DNA from 4 places in the Streptomyces lienomycini genome. Region 3 is predicted to be linked to each of the others. Evidence: riboswitches for the same ligand, from Rfam matches in the RefSeq annotation. Region 3 holds a riboswitch; each other region holds the start of a gene.
The links. Region 3 has a riboswitch for cyclic di-AMP ahead of BJ961_RS32555 (LysM peptidoglycan-binding domain-containing protein). Riboswitches for the same ligand answer to the same signal wherever they lie in the genome.

Region 1 (4,254 bases), 480 kb from region 3:
GTTACGAGGCCTACGCGACCTCCCTCGCGTTCCTGCGCCGGCGCGGGAACCTGGGCAGGGCCGGCGCCGACTTCGCCGTACGGGAGCGCGAGCTCCTGGCCGCCCTGTGGCACCTGCGGGCCACGGCCCGTCCGGCGCTGGCCCACGCGGCCCACGCCACGGCACCGCCCGTACCGAGGGCCGTACCGCCGTGGACGTACCCGTACGGACCGCACGGCGGATACGGACCGGCTGACGCGTACGGATCGCAGGGCGGATACGGATCGCGGGACGCGTACGAATCGCAGGGCGGGCACGGATCGCGGGACGCGTACGGCAGCGCGTACGGATCGTACGGCGCGTACGGCAGCGCATACGCGGCACCGGCGCCGCCGTGCACGCCCCAGACCGCCCCCGCTCCGTACACCCCGTACGCCCCGTTCACCACCCCCCACACGCCCTACGCGCCGCCGGACCCGTACCGGCCGTAGGTCTCCGCCGTAGGTCTCCGCCGTAGGCCCTCCGCTCAGGCGGACGCCCGTGTCAGGCGGCCGATCTCGTCCTCCGTCAGGCTCAGTTCCGCCACGCCCAGAAGCGCCGGCAACTGCTCCACCGTGCGCGCGGAAGCGAGGGGCGCGGCGACCGTCGGCTGCGCGGCCAGCCAGGCGAGGGCGACCGTGGCGACGGGAGCGTCGTGGGCCTCGGCGATCTCGTCCAGGGCGGCGAGCACGCGGGGGCCGCGCTCGCTCTCCAGGTGCTTGGCCGCACCGCCCGCACGCGGGCTGTCCACGGCCGTGCCGGGCCGGTACTTGCCGGTGAGGAACCCGGACGCCAGGGAGTAGTACGGCACGGCGGCGAGACCGGTCCGCTCGGCGAGGTCGCGCAGCCCGCCCTCGTACGTGTCGCGGGAGACGAGGTTGTAGTGCGGCTGGAGGGCGACGTACCGGGCGAGGCCCTCGCGGTCGGAGAACTCCAGGGACGCCGCGAGGCGTTCGGCGGAGATGTTGGAGGCGGCGATGTGCCGCACCTTGCCGGCCCGCACCAGCGCGTCGAGCGCCCCGACGATCTCCTCGACCGGCACGTCGGGCTTGTCGAAGTGGGTGTAGTAGAGGTCGATGCGGTCGGTGCCCAGGCGGCGCAGCGAGGCGTCGGCCGCGGCCTTGATGTTCGCGGCGGACAGTCCGGGGTAGTCGGGGTGCTGGCTGACCTTGGTGGCGAGGACGACGTCGTCGCGGTTGCCGCGGGCGGCGAGCCACGCGCCGAGGACGGTCTCGGACTCGCCGCCGCTGTTGCCGTCGACCCAGGCGGAGTAGGAGTCGGCGGTGTCGACGAAGTTGCCGCCGACCGCCGTGTAGGCGTCCAGGACGGCGAAGGACGCGTCCTGGTCGGCGGTCCAGCCGAAGACGTTGCCGCCGAGGGCGAGAGGGAAGACCTCGAGGTCGGAGGAGCCGAGCTTGCGCGGAGAAGTCATGTAGCGCGTCAACGACCGCACCGGAGTGGACCATTCCGACATCGGTGCAAAAACCGCGCAAACCGGCAGCCCTGACGTCGGGGGGTCGCCGTCAGGACCGCCGGGGATCAGCGGGAGCGGATGAGGCCGGGAGCGGGCGGGGTGCGGCGTGCCGCCGCCGGGGTCAGGGGTTGATGCCCTTGCCCTGCAGCCAGGCCATCGGGTCGATGCCGGAGCCGCCGTCCGGGTGGACCTCGAGGTGGAGGTGGGCGCCCGTGACGTTGCCGGTGGCGCCGACGCGGCCGATGACGTCACCGGTGGCGACCTTCTGGCCGACGTTGACGCTGATGGAGGACTGGTGGGCGTACCAGAGCTCGGTGCCGTCGTCGAGCGTGAGGACGGTCTTGTAGCCGTACGACCCGTCCCAGCCGGCCGACGTGATCGTGCCGCTGTGCACCGCCTTGAGCAGCGTGCCCGTGGGGGCGGCGAAGTCGAGGCCGGTGTGGTGGCCGGAGGACCAGTAGGCGCCGGCCTGGCCGAAGGTCGAGGAGATCGTGTACGACGAGGTCGGCAGCGTGTACTGCTTGGCCAGCTTCGCGAGCCGTTCTGCCTCGGCCTTCTTCGCGGCCTCCTCCTCCGCCTTCTTCTTGGCGGCGGCGGCCTTGGCCTCGGCCTCCTTCTCGGCCTTGGCGGCGGCTTCCTGCGCCTTCTTCTCGGCGGCCGCCTGGGCCTCGGCGGCGGCCTTCGACTCGACCTGCGCCTGCTGCTGCTCGGCCTGCGCCATGATCCGGGCGCGCAGCGACTCACCGGCGTCGGCGGCGCTCTCGTCCGAGACGCCGGCGGAGGCCGCGGCGATGCCGCTGAGCGGGGTGGCGGAGCCCTCGGGCTCGGCCTCCTCCTCGCCGCCGGGCATGAGTGAGCCGACGTTCGGCAGGTCCGGCATGGAGATCGCGACCGGCGGCTTGCCGGTCTGCGCGCTGGCCATGCCGCCCGCGCCGACGGCGGCTATGACACCGACGCCGAGGACGGTGGAGCTGCGGGCGAGTCCGCCGCGCTGTTTGGCGACGCGGTGCCGGCCGCGCACGGGGCGGATGGACTCCGCGGTGGGATTCCACTCCTCCCAGGGGCCCTCTTCGGCGCGGGGGACGTCATGACCGAAGGTGTCGCTGCCGTGCCCTGCGGACACGAACGGGGCCTCGGGGGCAGGCCGGTTGGACGCCACGTGGGCGCACTCCTTTCCTTCCTTTCGCCTACCGGGTTAGCTGACGGGTTCGGAGCAGGAAGGTCTCCTACGGGTGTGCGGCGACCGTGTTTCCACGGCGCCATACGCCCGATTCACCCCAATGTGGTGGTTCCCCGGTTCCCTTGCGGGATTCGGCGCGTGCGCACGGAGCCGCCTTCTGTGACGACTGGGACGACCGCGCTGCGTTATCGAACGTTAATAGACGCGGGCCTCGGATTCCAAGCCGTTCCTCTTGATCATTAACGAAAACGGCCGGTGCGTACACCTCATGAACGGCGAAAACGGGGCGACTTGACCCTCCGTCCGTATTCCCCTTCACGCCGTTCGTTTCTGACGGTGTATCAGTTGTTATGCGGAGGGAGGTCGCGCTGTCACGGCTCGTGACAATGATCATGCTCGCCGGGTCGGGGGCGCCGTACGGCGAGCAGCGCCATGTCGTCGGCCATGCCGCCCCCGGAGTGCCGGCGCACGTCCTCGGCGAGGGTGTCGAGCAGCTTCACCGGATGGCGGAAGGCGCGGCCGGCCAGCCGCGCCTGCGGATCGTAGAACTCACCCCTTGCGTCCCGGGCTTCGGTCAGCCCGTCGGTGTAGAGCAGCAGCGTGGCCCCACCGGGGAAGGCGACCTCCTCCGCCCGGTCGGGCCACACACCCAGATCGCCCATGCCGAGCGGCAGCGCCGACTCGCGGGCGGGCAGCGCGCCCAGGGTTCCGTCGGCGTAGAGCAGCAGGGGCGGCGGGTGGCCGCGGTTGACGATGCGTACGGTGCCGTCGCCGTGCGGGAGTTCGACGAGGACGGCGGTGGTGAAGCCCTCGAAGGCGTCCAGCCCGTCGCGCCGGGTGCCCTCGCGCGCCAGCGCCCGCTCCAGCCGTTGCGCCACCGCCTCCAGGGTCGCCTCCTGCTCGGCGGCCTCCCGGAAGGCGCCGATCACGACGGCGACGGCGGCCACCGCGCCCATGCCCTTGCCGCGCACGTCCCCGACGATGAGCCGGACGCCGCGGGCGCTGTCCTGCACGGCGTACAGGTCGCCGCCGATGAAGGCGTCGGCCTGCGCCGCCTCGTAGCAGACGGCGATCTCGAAGCCGGCGATGCGCTCGGCGGGTTCGGGCAGTACGGCGCGCTGGGCGGCCGCGGCGATCTCGCGGACGGAGACGAGGCGCTCGTCGCTGCGGCGGACGAGGCCGTTCACCAGGACCGCGAGGACGGCGACCGTGGCGATGGTGATCAGCTCGGTGAGGGAGTCGACGTAGTGGATGACGCCCTTGCCGAGCTGGAGCCCGATGACCGAGGCGACCACGGCGACGCCGGTGAGCGCCGTGCCCCGCCGGGAGTAGATCGGCGCGGCGATCAGGGGTGCGGCGGTGTAGAGGGGGCCGGCGGTGAAGTACCTGGGGGTGAAGATGTCGTACAGGATGGCGACGGCGATCAGCAGTACGGGCAGCGCGTGCAGGAGGGCCCGTCCGTAGGTGGTCCGCCACCGCGGCGGTGGTTTCGGGGGCGGCACGGGACGCGCCTCGTCGCCGAGGCCGAGACCCGGGTCGGGCACGGGATCGCCGGGGAGCCGGCCACCGGCCCTGGCGGCCG
Region 2 (4,254 bases), 4.1 Mb from region 3:
GGGCGGTCGCCGCCGTCGCGCCGCAGCTGCGTGAGCTGAGGCGGCGGGCCGCCCTCACCCTCGAGACCGCGGCCCGCGCCGCCGGGCTGTCCCCGGCCCACCTCTCCCGGCTGGAGACCGGGCACCGCCAGCCCTCGCTGCCGATGCTGCTCTCCCTCGCCCGTGTCTACGGTACGACCGTCGCCGAGCTGCTGGGCGAGACGGCCGCCGACCGGGACGCCGTCGTGCGCGGTGCCGACATGGAACCCACGAGCGCGGGCGGCTGGACGTACTACCAGGCCGGAGCGCCGGGCCGCGGCATGCAGGCGCTGCGCGTCCAGGTGCCGTACGGCTCCCAGGGCGACGTCGTGCGCGTACACCCCGGTGAGGAGTGGCTCCATGTCCTCAAGGGCCGCCTGCGGCTGCGCCTCGGGGACAGCGAGCACCGGCTCGCCGCGGGGGACAGTGCCCACTTCGACTCGATGACCCCGCACCGGATCGCCGCCCAGGACCCCGACGGGGTCGAGCTGCTCTTCGTCCACACCCTGTTGCAGAGCCCGACGGCCGCGCTGTGCCTCGGCCCGACCCCCGGAGAGATGCCATGAGTGCCATGCAGGAGAAGTTCCCGCGCGCCCTGTGGGTGCGCCTGCTCGTCTACATCGCCCTGGGGCACGTCTTCGGCGGCTTCCTCTACCTGCTGTTCGAGGTGGGCGCCAAGTAGCGGGCCGCGGGCGTCCGGCTCAGTCCAGCATCCGCTCGCGCAGCCGCTCCCGGGTCTCGGGAGCGAGCCGCAGCCCCTTCTCCAGGTAGGCGTCGACCCCGCCCCACGTCTCGTCGACGGTCTGGAAGGCCGCCGCCAGGTACTCGGCGCGCGCGTCGAACAGGGGGCTGAGCAGCTCCATGACCTCGGGGGAGTACGCGGAGGCGGCGGAACCGCTGCGGCGCACCTTGTAGCGGCGGTGCGCGGCGTTCGACTTCAGGTAGTCCTCGACGACGGCCTCGCGCTCGACGCCCAGGGCGAGCAGGGCGACCGCGATCGACAGGCCCGCGCGGTCCTTGCCGGCCGCGCAGTGCATCAGCGCGGGGACGCTGTCCTCAGCGAGCGCGTGCAGGATCCGGGAGTGCTCCGCCGTGCGCTCCGTGACCATCACGCGGTAGGAGTCGATCATCCGGTGGGCGGCCTTGCCGTCGGCGAGGATCTCCCGCAGCTGGTCCAGGTCCCCGTCGCGGACCATCTTCCAGAACTCGGCGCCGTCGGCCGGATCGCTCAGCGGCAGGTTCACGTTGCGCACGCCCGGCAGCTCGACGTCCGGCCCCTCGAGCTTCTGGTCGGCCGCGTTGCGGAAGTCGAAGATCGTGTGCAGACCCAGCGACGCCAGGAAGGCGGCGTCCTCGCCGGTGGCGTGCGCCAGGTGACCGCTGCGGAAGAGCACCCCCTGCCGCACCCGCCGCCCGTCCACGGTCGGCAGTCCGCCCACGTCCCGGAAGTTGCGCACACCGGTCAGCTCGGGTTCGGTCGACGGGACCTGCTGCGTCACGGGGACTCCTCCCACTCCGCCCCGCCGACGCTGCTCGCAGGCGGGCGCACCACCCGACGATACGGCATCGCCTCGACGCGGCAGCCGCTCCGCAAGGGGTATTGCGTGACGATAAGAGCCGTCTGTCCGAATTGGTGCCTTGATGACAACTGCGCCTGAAATGGCGAGAGGTGGATGGGTGACGCGTGAGCAGCGTCATATCCGTAACGGTGCGTTGCCCGTCATGTTCACGTAATTCGGTTGGCATTCAAGGAAATTCGCGGAATTGGCCGCCCTCGAAATCGACGCAGTGTTACCGGCTGTTCCCGCAAAGGATCAATCAAAACACCCGCCAGGGGAACCCCGCGCTTGTCCCTGCGCGTCCCGGTCCCTTACGTTCACCACCGATCCGGACGGACGCCTAATCCTGCCGCCGACCGGAGCCCGCACTCATCCACCACCCGTACACGGCAGGAGCGGGGGACCCACAGGTAGAACTGCCTGTTCCGGTTCCCGGAACGGCTTGGGGTAAAGCCGCGTTTCGGCGCGGCCGGGCATCTCCAGCCCGCACCCGACAGCTCACCTCGCAGGCGCCGGAGAGGAATTCGCCATGCCCGCGAAGGGTAAGCACCGCAGTACCAGGGCCATGCGCCTGACCCGCACCATCGCCGTCGCCGGAACCGGTGGCGCCGCGCTCGTGCTCCCGCTGATAGGCGCCGCCGGCGCCAACGCGGCGCCCGCGCACTCCGTTTCCGAGCAGGCCGCGCAGTCCATTCCGACGTCCGCCAAGAAGGCCGCCGCGAACGGCGCCGAGAAGAACTCGGATTCCCGGACGTACACCGTGAAGAGCGGTGACTACCTTTCGAAGATCGCCGACGAGCAGGACGTGGACGGCGGCTGGAAGAAGCTCTACTCGGACAACCGCGAGGCCGTCGGTTCCGACCCGTCGCTGATCCACCCCGGCCTCGAGCTCTCGATCGACGGACCGGCCGCCAAGGCGTCGGCGCCGTCCTCCGCGAAGACGCAGAAGCCCGCCGAGAAGCCGGCCGCCGAGAAGCCGGCCCAGAAGTCCGCGGACACCGAGAAGACCTCCTCCTCGGACTCCTCCGACTCCTCGGCGTCCTCGGACACCGGCACCCAGTCCGCCGGTACCACCAGCGGCTACACCTCCCCCGTCGCGGGCGGCACCGTCGGCACGCCGTACCACCAGTCCGGCAGCATGTGGTCCAGCGGCTACCACACCGGCACGGACTTCGTCGTCCCGACCGGCACCTCGCTGAAGGCCGTCGGCACGGGCACCGTGGTCTCCGCGGGCTGGGGCGGCGCGTACGGCAACCAGGTCGTCATCAAGCTCGCCGACGGCCACTACGCCCAGTACGCCCACCTCTCCTCGCTCTCCGTCTCCGCCGGCCAGTCGGTGACGGCGGGCCAGCAGGTCGGTCTCTCGGGCGCCACCGGCAACGTGACCGGCCCGCACCTGCACTTCGAGATCCGCACCACGCCGGACTACGGCTCGGACATCGACCCGGTCGCGTTCCTGCGCTCGCACGGCGTCTCCGTCTGACCCCCGGTACACCGATCTGACGGCGGCCCGAAGGCTGCCCTCGCGCCACCGAAGGCCGGACCCCGATCCCCGGGTCCGGCCTTCGGTGTATTCCGGAATTGACGAATACTTTAGGCGTGGCCTTTCTCACCGCCCGTCAACCCCTTCCTACGGTCGCGTAGGTCACAACGCGCGGTGAATCATGGGCCGACGTGGCAGACGATTCGAAGAGTGACAGCAGAGCAGTGATCGGGTCGTACGTGGCGGTGGGGGACAGCTTCACCGAGGGCGTCGGCGACTGTGGCCCCGACGGGTCGTTCGTCGGCTGGGCCGACCGTTTCGCCGTACTGCTCGCGGACCGGCGCCCCGAGGGCGACTTCACGTACACCAACCTCGCCGTGCGCGGCAGGCTGCTCGACCAGATCGTGGCGGAACAGGTCCCGCGGGTCGTCGCCCTCGCGCCGGACCTGGTCTCGTTCGCGGCGGGCGGCAACGACATCATCCGGCCGGGCACCGACCCCGACGAGGTCGCCGAACGGTTCGAACTGGCGGTGGCCGCACTGACCTCGGCCGCCGGGACCGTGCTGGTGACCACCGGGTTCGACACCAGGGGCGTCCCCGTCCTCAAGCACCTGCGCGGCAAGATCGCCACGTACAACGGACATGTGCGGGCCATCGCCGACCGCTACGGCTGCCCGGTGCTCGACCTGTGGTCGCTGCGCAGCGTCCAGGACCGCAGGGCATGGGACGCCGACCGGCTGCACCTGTCGCCGGAGGGCCACACCCGGGTGGCGCTGCGCGCGGGGAAGGCGCTCGGCCTGCGCGTCCCGGCCGACCCCGACCAGCCCTGGCCGCCCCTGCCGCCCCGCGGCACGCTGGACGTGCGGCGCGACGACGTGCACTGGGCGCGCGAGTACCTGGTCCCGTGGATCGGGCGCCGGCTGCGCGGCGAGTCGTCGGGCGACCACGTCACGGCCAAGGGGACGCTGTCGCCGGACGACATCAAGACGCGGATCGCCTCGGTGGCCTGAGCCCGGCGGCGGGCGGCCGGTGCCCGTGCGACGGTCCCTGGCGTCGCACGGGTGCCAACGCCCTCGGCTCCAGGCCCAGTTCGCGGGCCAGCGCCTCGTCCACCCATTCCTGCGCCCGGGCCCGCGACACCGTGCCCGCGTGCGACGTGAGCTGGACCGCCAGCCCGTCGAGCAGGGCCGTCAG
Region 3 (4,254 bases):
CCGTCCGAGCTGCTGCTTGAAGGCCGCCACGTCCGCGTCGGTCGGCTCGGTGCGCGGGGTGGTCGGCGGGGGAGTCTGCATGACTGTCTTCTGCTGGTCTTCCTGTTGAGTCACTGCCGGTGGGCGGCGGCGTCGGCCTTGTCGACCCCGTCCCAGACGTTCCGGTACCAGGGGCGGTCGGCGGCGCCGGCCTCGGCGCGGGCCTGCTCGGCCGCGTCCGGGTCGACGACGACGAACCCCGTCTCCCCCGGCATCACGTAGTGCAGCCGCAGCCGGACCTGCTGCTCGGCGTAGGCGTCGTCCTGCCAGCGCGCCTTGAGGTCGCGCAGGTCCTCGACCCGCTGCCGCGTCTCCCGCTGCTCCTGCCGGAGGTCGGCGATGTCGGCGCGCTGGGCGACGTACTGCCGGATCGGGTAGGCGAGGGCCACGACGAGCGAGCAGAGCACCATCGCGAGGAGCGCGGCCCGGCCGGTCAGCCGGGAGCGCCGGGCCTGGCGCTTGGTCTGCGAGCGGTAGACCCGGGCCGCGGTCTGCTCCCCGATGATCCGGATCCTGGTCGCGGTGGAGAAACGGTCCCGGTCCTTCACCGCCATGTCGCCCCGCCTCAGCCTTCGTGCGTCGTCCGTCATACGTGCGTACGTCCCCGCACACGGTACGGGACCGCGTACGGGGACGTACGTACGACGCTGCCTTCAGGAGCGGCGCTCAGCCCTTGAAGCGGGGGAACGCGCTGCGGCCCGCGTACACCGCGGCGTCGTCGAGGATCTCCTCGATGCGCAGCAGCTGGTTGTACTTGGCGACGCGCTCGGAGCGGGCCGGGGCGCCGGTCTTGATCTGGCCGCAGTTGGTGGCGACGGCGAGGTCGGCGATGGTGACGTCCTCGGTCTCGCCGGAGCGGTGGGACATCATGCACTTGAAGCCGTTGCGCTGGGCCAGCTCGACGGCGTCCAGGGTCTCGGTCAGCGAACCGATCTGGTTGACCTTGACCAGCAGGGCGTTGGCCGAGTTCTCCTCGATGCCGCGGGCCAGGCGCTCCGGGTTGGTGACGAACAGGTCGTCGCCGACGAGCTGCACCTTGTCGCCGAGCTTCGCGGTGATGGTGTTCCAGCCGTCCCAGTCGTCCTCGAACAGCGGGTCCTCGATGGAGACCAGCGGGTACGCCTCGACCAGCTCGGCGTAGTACTCGGTCATCTCGGCGGCGGTGCGCTCCTTGCCCTCGAAGGAGTAGGAGCCGTCCTTGTAGAACTCGGACGCGGCGACGTCGAGCGCGAGGGCGATCTGCTCGCCGGGGGTGTAGCCGGCCTCCTTGATCGCCTCGAGGATGAGGTCGAGGGCCTCGCGGTTGGAGCCGAGGTTCGGGGCGAAGCCGCCCTCGTCGCCGAGGCCGGTGGCCAGGCCCTTGTTCTTCAGGACCTTCTTGAGGGTGTGGTAGACCTCCGCGCCCCAGCGCAGGGCCTCGGAGAAGGACTCCGCGCCGATCGGGGCGATCATGAACTCCTGGATGTCCACGTTGGAGTCGGCGTGCGAGCCGCCGTTCAGGATGTTCATCATCGGCACCGGCAGCAGGTGCGCGTTGGGGCCGCCCAGGTAGCGGAAGAGCGGCAGGTCGCTGGCCTCGGAGGCGGCGTGGGCGACGGCGAGGGAGACGCCGAGGATGGCGTTGGCGCCGAGCGAGCCCTTGTTGTCCGTGGCGTCCAGGTCGAACATGGCCTGGTCGATCAGGCGCTGCTCGGTGGCGTCGTAGCCGACGAGCTCCGGGCCGATCTGCTCGATGACGGCCAGCACGGCCTTCTCGACACCCTTGCCGAGGTAACGGCTCGGGTCGCCGTCACGGAGTTCGATGGCCTCGAAGGCACCGGTGGAGGCGCCGGACGGAACGGCGGCACGACCCGTGCTGCCGTCGTCGAGGCCGACCTCGACCTCGACCGTGGGGTTGCCTCGGGAGTCCAGGATTTCCCGGGCTACGACGACGTCGATGGACGGCACGAGCATCTCCTTCTTCAATGTGACGCTTCGGTGTGACGCGCGGGTCCCGCAGGACCGCGGCGGCTCTGCGGGACCGAGCCTAACCGGCCCGGGGCGATCGGCCAGCCGATCGCCCACCCGCTGGACAGAACCGAGCGTAAATTGTTTCCGAACGGAACAAAGACGTTTCCGGAAACCGGCCGAGCGCCCCGCGGGGGCGGGACGCGAAAAATCCCGCCCCGGTGCGTACGGGGGAACACGCACCGGGGCGGGAGTCGAGGGGCCGCCGCCTCCTACTTGAGGTGCAGCTGCTGGCCCGGGTAGATCAGGTCGGCGTCGTCGACGATGTCGCCGTTCAGCTTGAACAGCTTCGCCCAGCCGCCCTTGACGTCGTGCTCCGCGGCGATCGAGCTGAGGGTGTCGCCCTTGACGACCTTGTACTCGCCGTCACCCTTCTCGACCTTCTTGCCGGTCGGGGTGGTGACGGTCTTCTTCTCCGCCTTCTTCTCGACCTGCTTCTCGGCCTTGGGACGCTCGGAGGAGCGGGAGGCCTTCTGCTCGGTGGAGCGCTCGGCGGAGGAGCCGCCGCTCTGGCTCTGCGAGCTCTCGGAGCTGCCGGAGCCGCTGTCCTGGGAGCCGCCACCGGTGTACGCGGCACCCGAGAGTCCGGTGCCGCAGACCGGCCAGGCACCCTTGCCCTGGCCCGCGAGGACCTTCTCGGCGACCTGGATCTGCTGGGCCTTGCTCGCCTGGTTGGCGGTGGAGGCGTACTGCGTGCCGCCGTACGCGGCCCAGGTGGAGGCGGAGAACTGCAGGCCGCCGTAGTAACCGTTGCCGGTGTTGATGGACCAGTTGCCGCCGGACTCGCACTGGGCGACGGCGTCCCACTCGGACGCGGTGGCGGCGGAGGCGTTGCCGGCCGCCATCAGCGGGGCGGCGACGGCGGCACCGGTGACGCCGGCGACGGCGATGACGCGGGTGGCCTTGGACGGGCGGCGGTGCTTGCCCTTGCCGGAAAACAGCATGGTTGATCCCCTCACCGACGCCTGCGAGGTGAGCTGTCGGGTTCGGGCCGGTTGAGTTGCCCGGTCGGGTTCCTCGCGGAACTCGGCTTCACCCCTAGCCGCTCCGGTTCAACTGCCCGGTGCGGCGCTTACCTTGGGTCCCCCGCTCCTGCCTGCGGCGCTTGACGCGACGACTGTTCCCGTACGGCCGCTGGCAGGATTCGGCGTTGCGGCTGTCGGGGCCCGCGGTGGCGAGCGGTCATGACCGTAGACACGCGCTCCGCGGATTTTCAAAGACGATCACGGCTTCTGAGACCTATCTCTCACGAGATCCAAAAGGGACATACGGTCTCTAACCGTGACGTGAACTCCCCCTACTTTTCGACCGATTCGCCCGTGACCGTGAGCGTCTGACCGGGGAGGATGTGGTCCGGATCCTCCCCGACGACCCGCTCGTTGTCGGCGTACAGCGCACGCCATCCGCCGTCGAGGTCAAGGGAGTCGGCGATGGCCCAGAGGTTGTCGCCGGAGCGGACGATGTACGAGCCGTCCTCGACCTCCCGCGAACCGCCGTCGCGCGAGGCGTGCCGCCCCGACGCCTCGCCCGCGAGACCGTCCCTCGACGCACCCTCGTCCGCGTCGTCGCCGCGGTGCCGGCCCGAGCCGGACGAGCCTTCGGTGCCCTGCGGTTCGGCACTGGAACGGGTACCGGATTCGACTGATGTGTCCGACTTGGTGGATTGGTCCCTGTCGCCGGACGGGGCGTCAGAAGAGGTGCCGGTGGTGGAGGAGGGCGAGGGGGAGGAAGACGGAGAAGAGGACGAAGGGGACGAAGAGGGCTCGCCGGAAGTCGACTCCGACGCCTGACCCGGACCGGAGGAGCCGGAGGAACCGGGCGACTCGGAGCCCGAGGACCCGGACGGTCCGGTCGTGGCGGGCGATTCGGATGACTCGGGCGACTCGGGCTTTACCGTCGACCCCGAGGTGTCCGACTCCTGCGACGCACCGTCACCCGCCGCGTCCGAGCCCCCGCCCGCGGCACCCGAGTCGTTCCCCAGGCCCGCGAGGAGGCCGCAGGTCGGCCAGGCGGCGATGCCCTGGTCCGCGTGTATCTTCTCGGCGATTCTTATCTGCTGGGAGCGACTGGCCTGGTCGGCGCTGGGCGCGTAGTCCAGGCCGCCGTACTGCTCCCAGGCCTCCTGGGACAGTTGCAGGCCGCCGTAGTACCCGTTGCCGCCGTTCTGGCTCCAGGAGCCGCCGGTCTCGCACTCGGCGACCCGGTCCC
Region 4 (4,254 bases), 6.5 Mb from region 3:
GTAGTGGTCGACCGGGTCCCGGCCGTCCTGCGGTCCCGCCGTCTCCAGGATCTGGCCGGTGACCAGCCGCTCGAACGCGAGGGCCTGGACCCGGACCGCCTCGGGGCCGAGGTCGGCGAGGATCTGCGAGGCGCGCGCGAACAGGAAGTCGCCGGTGAGGACCGCGACCGAGTTGTCCCAGCGGGTGTTCGCGCTGGGCACCCCGCGCCGCACGGCGGCCTCGTCCATCACGTCGTCGTGGTAGAGCGTGGCCAGGTGGGTCAGCTCCACGACCACGGCGGAAGGCACGATGCCGGGGGCGTAGGGGTCGCCGAACTGGGAGGAGAGCATCACCAGCAGCGGCCGGAACCGCTTCCCGCCGGCCCGCACCAGGTGCTGGGCGGCTCCCGTGATGAACGGCACCTCGCTTTTGGTTGCCTCAAGCAACCCTTCCTCGACAGCAACCAATCCGGCCTGGACATCGGCTTCCAGAGCCTGGTCCCGCACGCTCAGCCCGAACGGCCCGACGACGGTCACGAGGGGTCTCCTGTCTGCTGGTGTCTACTGGCGATTACCCGGTTGTCGATAGGTCGCTGCCACCACTCAAGTCAGCGTATCCGGTCACGTTTCGATCACCGCTAGCGCCCACGGTTACAGGCCGGTCGGTATCGGATCATGAACGGTATGTTTTTGATCAGGTGATATGAGCAGATTTTGACGGACCTCGCCCGAGGAGCCGGAGGGGACGCGCCCCGGAGTACGAGCGGAGCGGAAACCGCCCTCGAAGATCCACGCCACCGGGGATCCCCGCCGCCGAAGATCCTCACCACCGAAGACCCCCACCACCGAAGATCCCATCACCCCTCCCAACGGCCCGCGCTTCGAGAACGTCACCCGATCGGCACGCGCGCCCGCTCGACAGGCGCGGCGCGCGCTCCCCCACCCCTCGTTTCCCTCCCCCGGGCGCTCGACACCCGAAGCCGTCCCCACCCGTGGCCGATTGGCGCCCTGTTGAGGTTAATGCCCGTTTTGCCGCGCTTGTTGAGGCCAGTGAGTTGGCTCACGCCGGGCCGCCGGCAGGCAACCCCGTCGCCACCTGTGCCCTCCCTTTGCCCCGCAAGCCAGTTGGGGGTTGGCAACCGCAAAGGATCAAGAGCCACAAACCCCCCAGACCAAGGTCAACAGGCATGTTGGGTGATTCCTGCACTTGTTCCGGACATGTGCTCTCGCATACGTTCCCGGCCTGTCGGGCGGACGCCGAATCCTGCCACCGCCCGGACGCACAGTCATCCGCCAACACACTCGCCGGCAGGAGCGGGGGACCCAGGTAAGTCGCCGCACCGGTCACCACCGGAGCGGCTCGGGGTGAAGCCGTACCCGTCAGGGCACGGCCGGGCACCTCCCCGCCCGAACCCGACAGCTCACCTCGCAGGCGTAAGGAGAGGGACACAGCATGTCTGCCAACCTTCACAACCGTCACGCCCGCACCGGCCGCCTCGTGCGCAGGCTCGCCGTGGCCGGCACCGGTGCCGCGGTGCTCGCGCTGCCGCTCATCGGCGCCAGCACCGCCTCCGCGGCCACCCCGGCCGCCGCCACGACCGCCACCACGGCGGCGACGGCGTACCCGGACAACCTCGACGGCTGGATCCGCGAGTCGCTCGACATCATGGCGCAGCACGGCATCCCCGGGAGCTACGACGGCATCCACCGCAACATCATGCGGGAGTCCTCCGGCAACCCGCTCGCCATCAACAACTGGGACATCAACGCCGTCAACGGCACCCCGTCCAAGGGCCTGCTCCAGGTGATCGACCCGACCTTCCAGGCGTACCACGTCGAGGGCACCTCCTGGGACCCGTACGACCCGGTCGCCAACATCACCGCGGCCTGCAACTACGCGGCCGACCGCTACGGCTCGATGGACAACGTCTTCAGCGCGTACTGAGCCCCGCGAGGCACCGGAACGTACTAAGAGGTACCGAAGATCCGCTCGAGGACGACGGCCACGCCGTCGTCCTCGTTCGTCGTGGTGACCTCGTCGGCGACCGCCTTGAGTTCCGGGTGGGCACCGGCCATGGCGACGCCGTGGGCCGCCCAGTCGAACATGGGGATGTCGTTGGGCATGTCCCCGAAGGCGATGGTCCGCCGCCGCTCGACGCCGAGGTGCTCGGCGGCCAGCGCCAGGCCGGTCGCCTTGGTGATGCCGCACGGCTGCAGCTCCACCGTGCCCGGCCCCGACATGGTGACCGTCGCGAGGGAACCGACCACCGCGCGGGCCGTCTCCGTCAGCTCGTCGTCGGTCAGTTCGGGGTGGCGCAGCAGCACCTTGCTGATCGGGGTGGCCCACAGCTCGGCACGCCGCTCGACGCGCACCGCGGGCAGCGTCGGGTGGGGCATCAGGTACCCCGGCTCGATGAGGGTGAGCCCGTCGACCCCGTCCTGGTCGACCGCGGCGTACACCTGGCCCACCTCGGCCTCGATCTTGCCGAGCGCGGTCTCGGCCAGCTCCCGGTCCAGGGTGACCGACCAGCGCATCCGGTGCGCGCCCGCGTCGTACACCTGCGCGCCCTGTCCGCACACCGCGAGGCCCGTGCAGCCGAGGCGGTCGAGCAGGGACCGCACCCGCGGGGCCGGGCGCCCCGTCACCACCAGGTGCCGCGCACCGGCCCCGGCCACCCGCGCCAGCGCGGCCAGCGACCGGTCGGAGACGGTGTCGTCGCGGCGCAGCAGCGTGCCGTCCAGGTCGGTGGCGACGAGTGAATATGCGGTGCGGTCCATGATCAGAGAATACGGACACCGCACCCGTCCGACTCACCGGCGATCGCTTCCGAACGAGGACGTAGCGAGTGCGTTCGAAGCCGCACGATGATGCACGAGGACGCCCGATCATGTCTCCTGATCATGTCCGAAACCTGACACATCATCGGCTAAGCCTCGGTTGAAGGCCTGTGCACCGGTTGGCAACAACATGGCACGCTACCTACCCCTCCGGGCGGCCCCGGGGTACCTTCCTGTTGTTCAGGGGGGACTTGATCGGGGGGTCGGGTTGAACAGCGGACGTGTGCGCGTGCTCAGGCCGCAGGAGCTGGACGAGGGGGAGCGGCAGCGCTGGCGCGACCTGCGCGCCGGGTCGAAGGCTCCGCGCAACCCCTTCATGGAACCGGAGTTCACCGACGTCGTGGGCCGGGTCCGGCCGCGGGCGCGGGTGGCCGTGGTGTACGACGCCGGTGAGGCGGCCGGTTTCCTGCCGCACGAACGCGGGCCGCTGGGCCAGGGCCGGGCGATCGGGCTCGGGGTGTCGGACTGCCAGGGCGCGGTGCTGCGCCGGGGGCTGGCCCCCGACCCCCGCGAACTGCTGCGCGCCTGCTCCCTGTCGAGTTTCGCCTTCGACAACCTGGAGGCGGGCCAGGGGCTGTTCGTGCCGGCCGCGGCCGACGAGCACGCCACGTACGTCATCGACGTGGCACGGGGCTACGCGGCGTACGAGGAGGTCCTGCGCGCCCGGTCGCCGAAGTTCCTCAAGACCACCCTCGCCAAGGAACGCAGGCTCGGCCGCCAGGTCGGCGACGTCCGCTTCGTGTTCGACGAGCGGGATCCGGCCGCGCTGCGCACGCTCATGGGGTGGAAGTCCGCGCAGTACCGCAGGACGGGCCGCCGGGACCGGTTCGCGCAGGAGTGGATCACCCGTCTCGTCGCGCGGCTCGCCGGGACCCGGGCGCCGGAGTGCACCGGCACGCTGTCCGTGCTCTGGGCGGGCTCACGCCCGGTCGCCGCCCACTTCGGGCTGCGTTCGGCGACGGTCCTGGCCTGCTGGTTCCCGGCGTACGACCCGGACTTCGCGAGGTACTCGCCGGGGCTGGTGCTGCATCTGCGCATGGCCGAGGCCGCGGCCGCCGAGGGGGTCGGTCTGCTCGACATGGGGCGGGGCGCGGCGGAGTACAAGGACTCGCTGAAGACCGGCGAGCTGCCCGTGTACGAGGGGGCGGCGACGCGCGTGGGGGCGGGCGCCGCCCTGCACTGGCTCGGCCGCGAACCGGCCCGGCGCGCGCACGGCTTCGTGCGCGACCGTCCCCGGCTGGCGTCGCTGGCGGTACGGACGTTGAGGGGCGCGGCCCGGCTGCGCCGGTCGTGACGGGGGCAACCACTAGGGGGTGGGCGCATGGCAGGTGCGGGGCGTGCGCGACGCGGGACGCGGCGGGAGACGGCGGAGTTCCTCGGCACCGGGCCGGTGCAGATCGCCGAGCTGGACCTCGGCGGCGGGGGTGACGGCGGGTC

Region 1: another riboswitch for cyclic di-AMP. It lies ahead of BJ961_RS34815 (M23 family metallopeptidase); the one in region 3 lies ahead of BJ961_RS32555 (LysM peptidoglycan-binding domain-containing protein).
Region 2: another riboswitch for cyclic di-AMP. It lies ahead of BJ961_RS13465 (M23 family metallopeptidase); the one in region 3 lies ahead of BJ961_RS32555 (LysM peptidoglycan-binding domain-containing protein).
Region 4: another riboswitch for cyclic di-AMP. It lies ahead of BJ961_RS03070 (transglycosylase SLT domain-containing protein); the one in region 3 lies ahead of BJ961_RS32555 (LysM peptidoglycan-binding domain-containing protein).

What each region holds. Positions count from the first base shown of each region.
Region 1 is NZ_CP116257.1:7,633,241-7,637,494, forward strand. Features, by position in the region: gene BJ961_RS34805 (PrsW family intramembrane metalloprotease) at 1-470, shown strand, start outside; gene BJ961_RS34810 (aldo/keto reductase) at 506-1,450, opposite strand; gene BJ961_RS34815 (M23 family metallopeptidase) at 1,614-2,651, opposite strand; cyclic di-AMP (ydaO/yuaA leader) riboswitch at 2,662-2,819, opposite strand; gene BJ961_RS34820 (PP2C family protein-serine/threonine phosphatase) at 3,044-4,254, opposite strand, start outside.
Region 2 is NZ_CP116257.1:3,002,983-3,007,236, forward strand. Features, by position in the region: gene BJ961_RS13450 (helix-turn-helix domain-containing protein) at 1-584, shown strand, start outside; gene BJ961_RS13455 (DUF6126 family protein) at 581-700, shown strand; gene BJ961_RS13460 (tyrosine-protein phosphatase) at 720-1,517, opposite strand; cyclic di-AMP (ydaO/yuaA leader) riboswitch at 1,945-2,104, shown strand; gene BJ961_RS13465 (M23 family metallopeptidase) at 2,107-3,060, shown strand; gene BJ961_RS13470 (SGNH/GDSL hydrolase family protein) at 3,285-4,070, shown strand; gene BJ961_RS13475 (TetR/AcrR family transcriptional regulator) at 4,042-4,254, opposite strand, start outside.
Region 3 is NZ_CP116257.1:7,148,484-7,152,737, forward strand. Features, by position in the region: gene BJ961_RS32540 (DUF501 domain-containing protein) at 1-81, opposite strand, end outside; gene divIC (cell division protein DivIC) at 111-593, opposite strand; gene eno (phosphopyruvate hydratase) at 706-1,986, opposite strand; gene BJ961_RS32555 (LysM peptidoglycan-binding domain-containing protein) at 2,259-2,990, opposite strand; cyclic di-AMP (ydaO/yuaA leader) riboswitch at 2,994-3,160, opposite strand; gene BJ961_RS32560 (LysM peptidoglycan-binding domain-containing protein) at 3,344-4,254, opposite strand, start outside.
Region 4 is NZ_CP116257.1:637,247-641,500, reverse strand. Features, by position in the region: gene BJ961_RS03075 (polyprenyl synthetase family protein) at 1-516, opposite strand, end outside; cyclic di-AMP (ydaO/yuaA leader) riboswitch at 1,261-1,428, shown strand; gene BJ961_RS03070 (transglycosylase SLT domain-containing protein) at 1,433-1,924, shown strand; gene BJ961_RS03065 (HAD family hydrolase) at 1,948-2,757, opposite strand; gene BJ961_RS03060 (GNAT family N-acetyltransferase) at 3,047-4,111, shown strand; gene BJ961_RS03055 (glycosyltransferase) at 4,139-4,254, shown strand, end outside.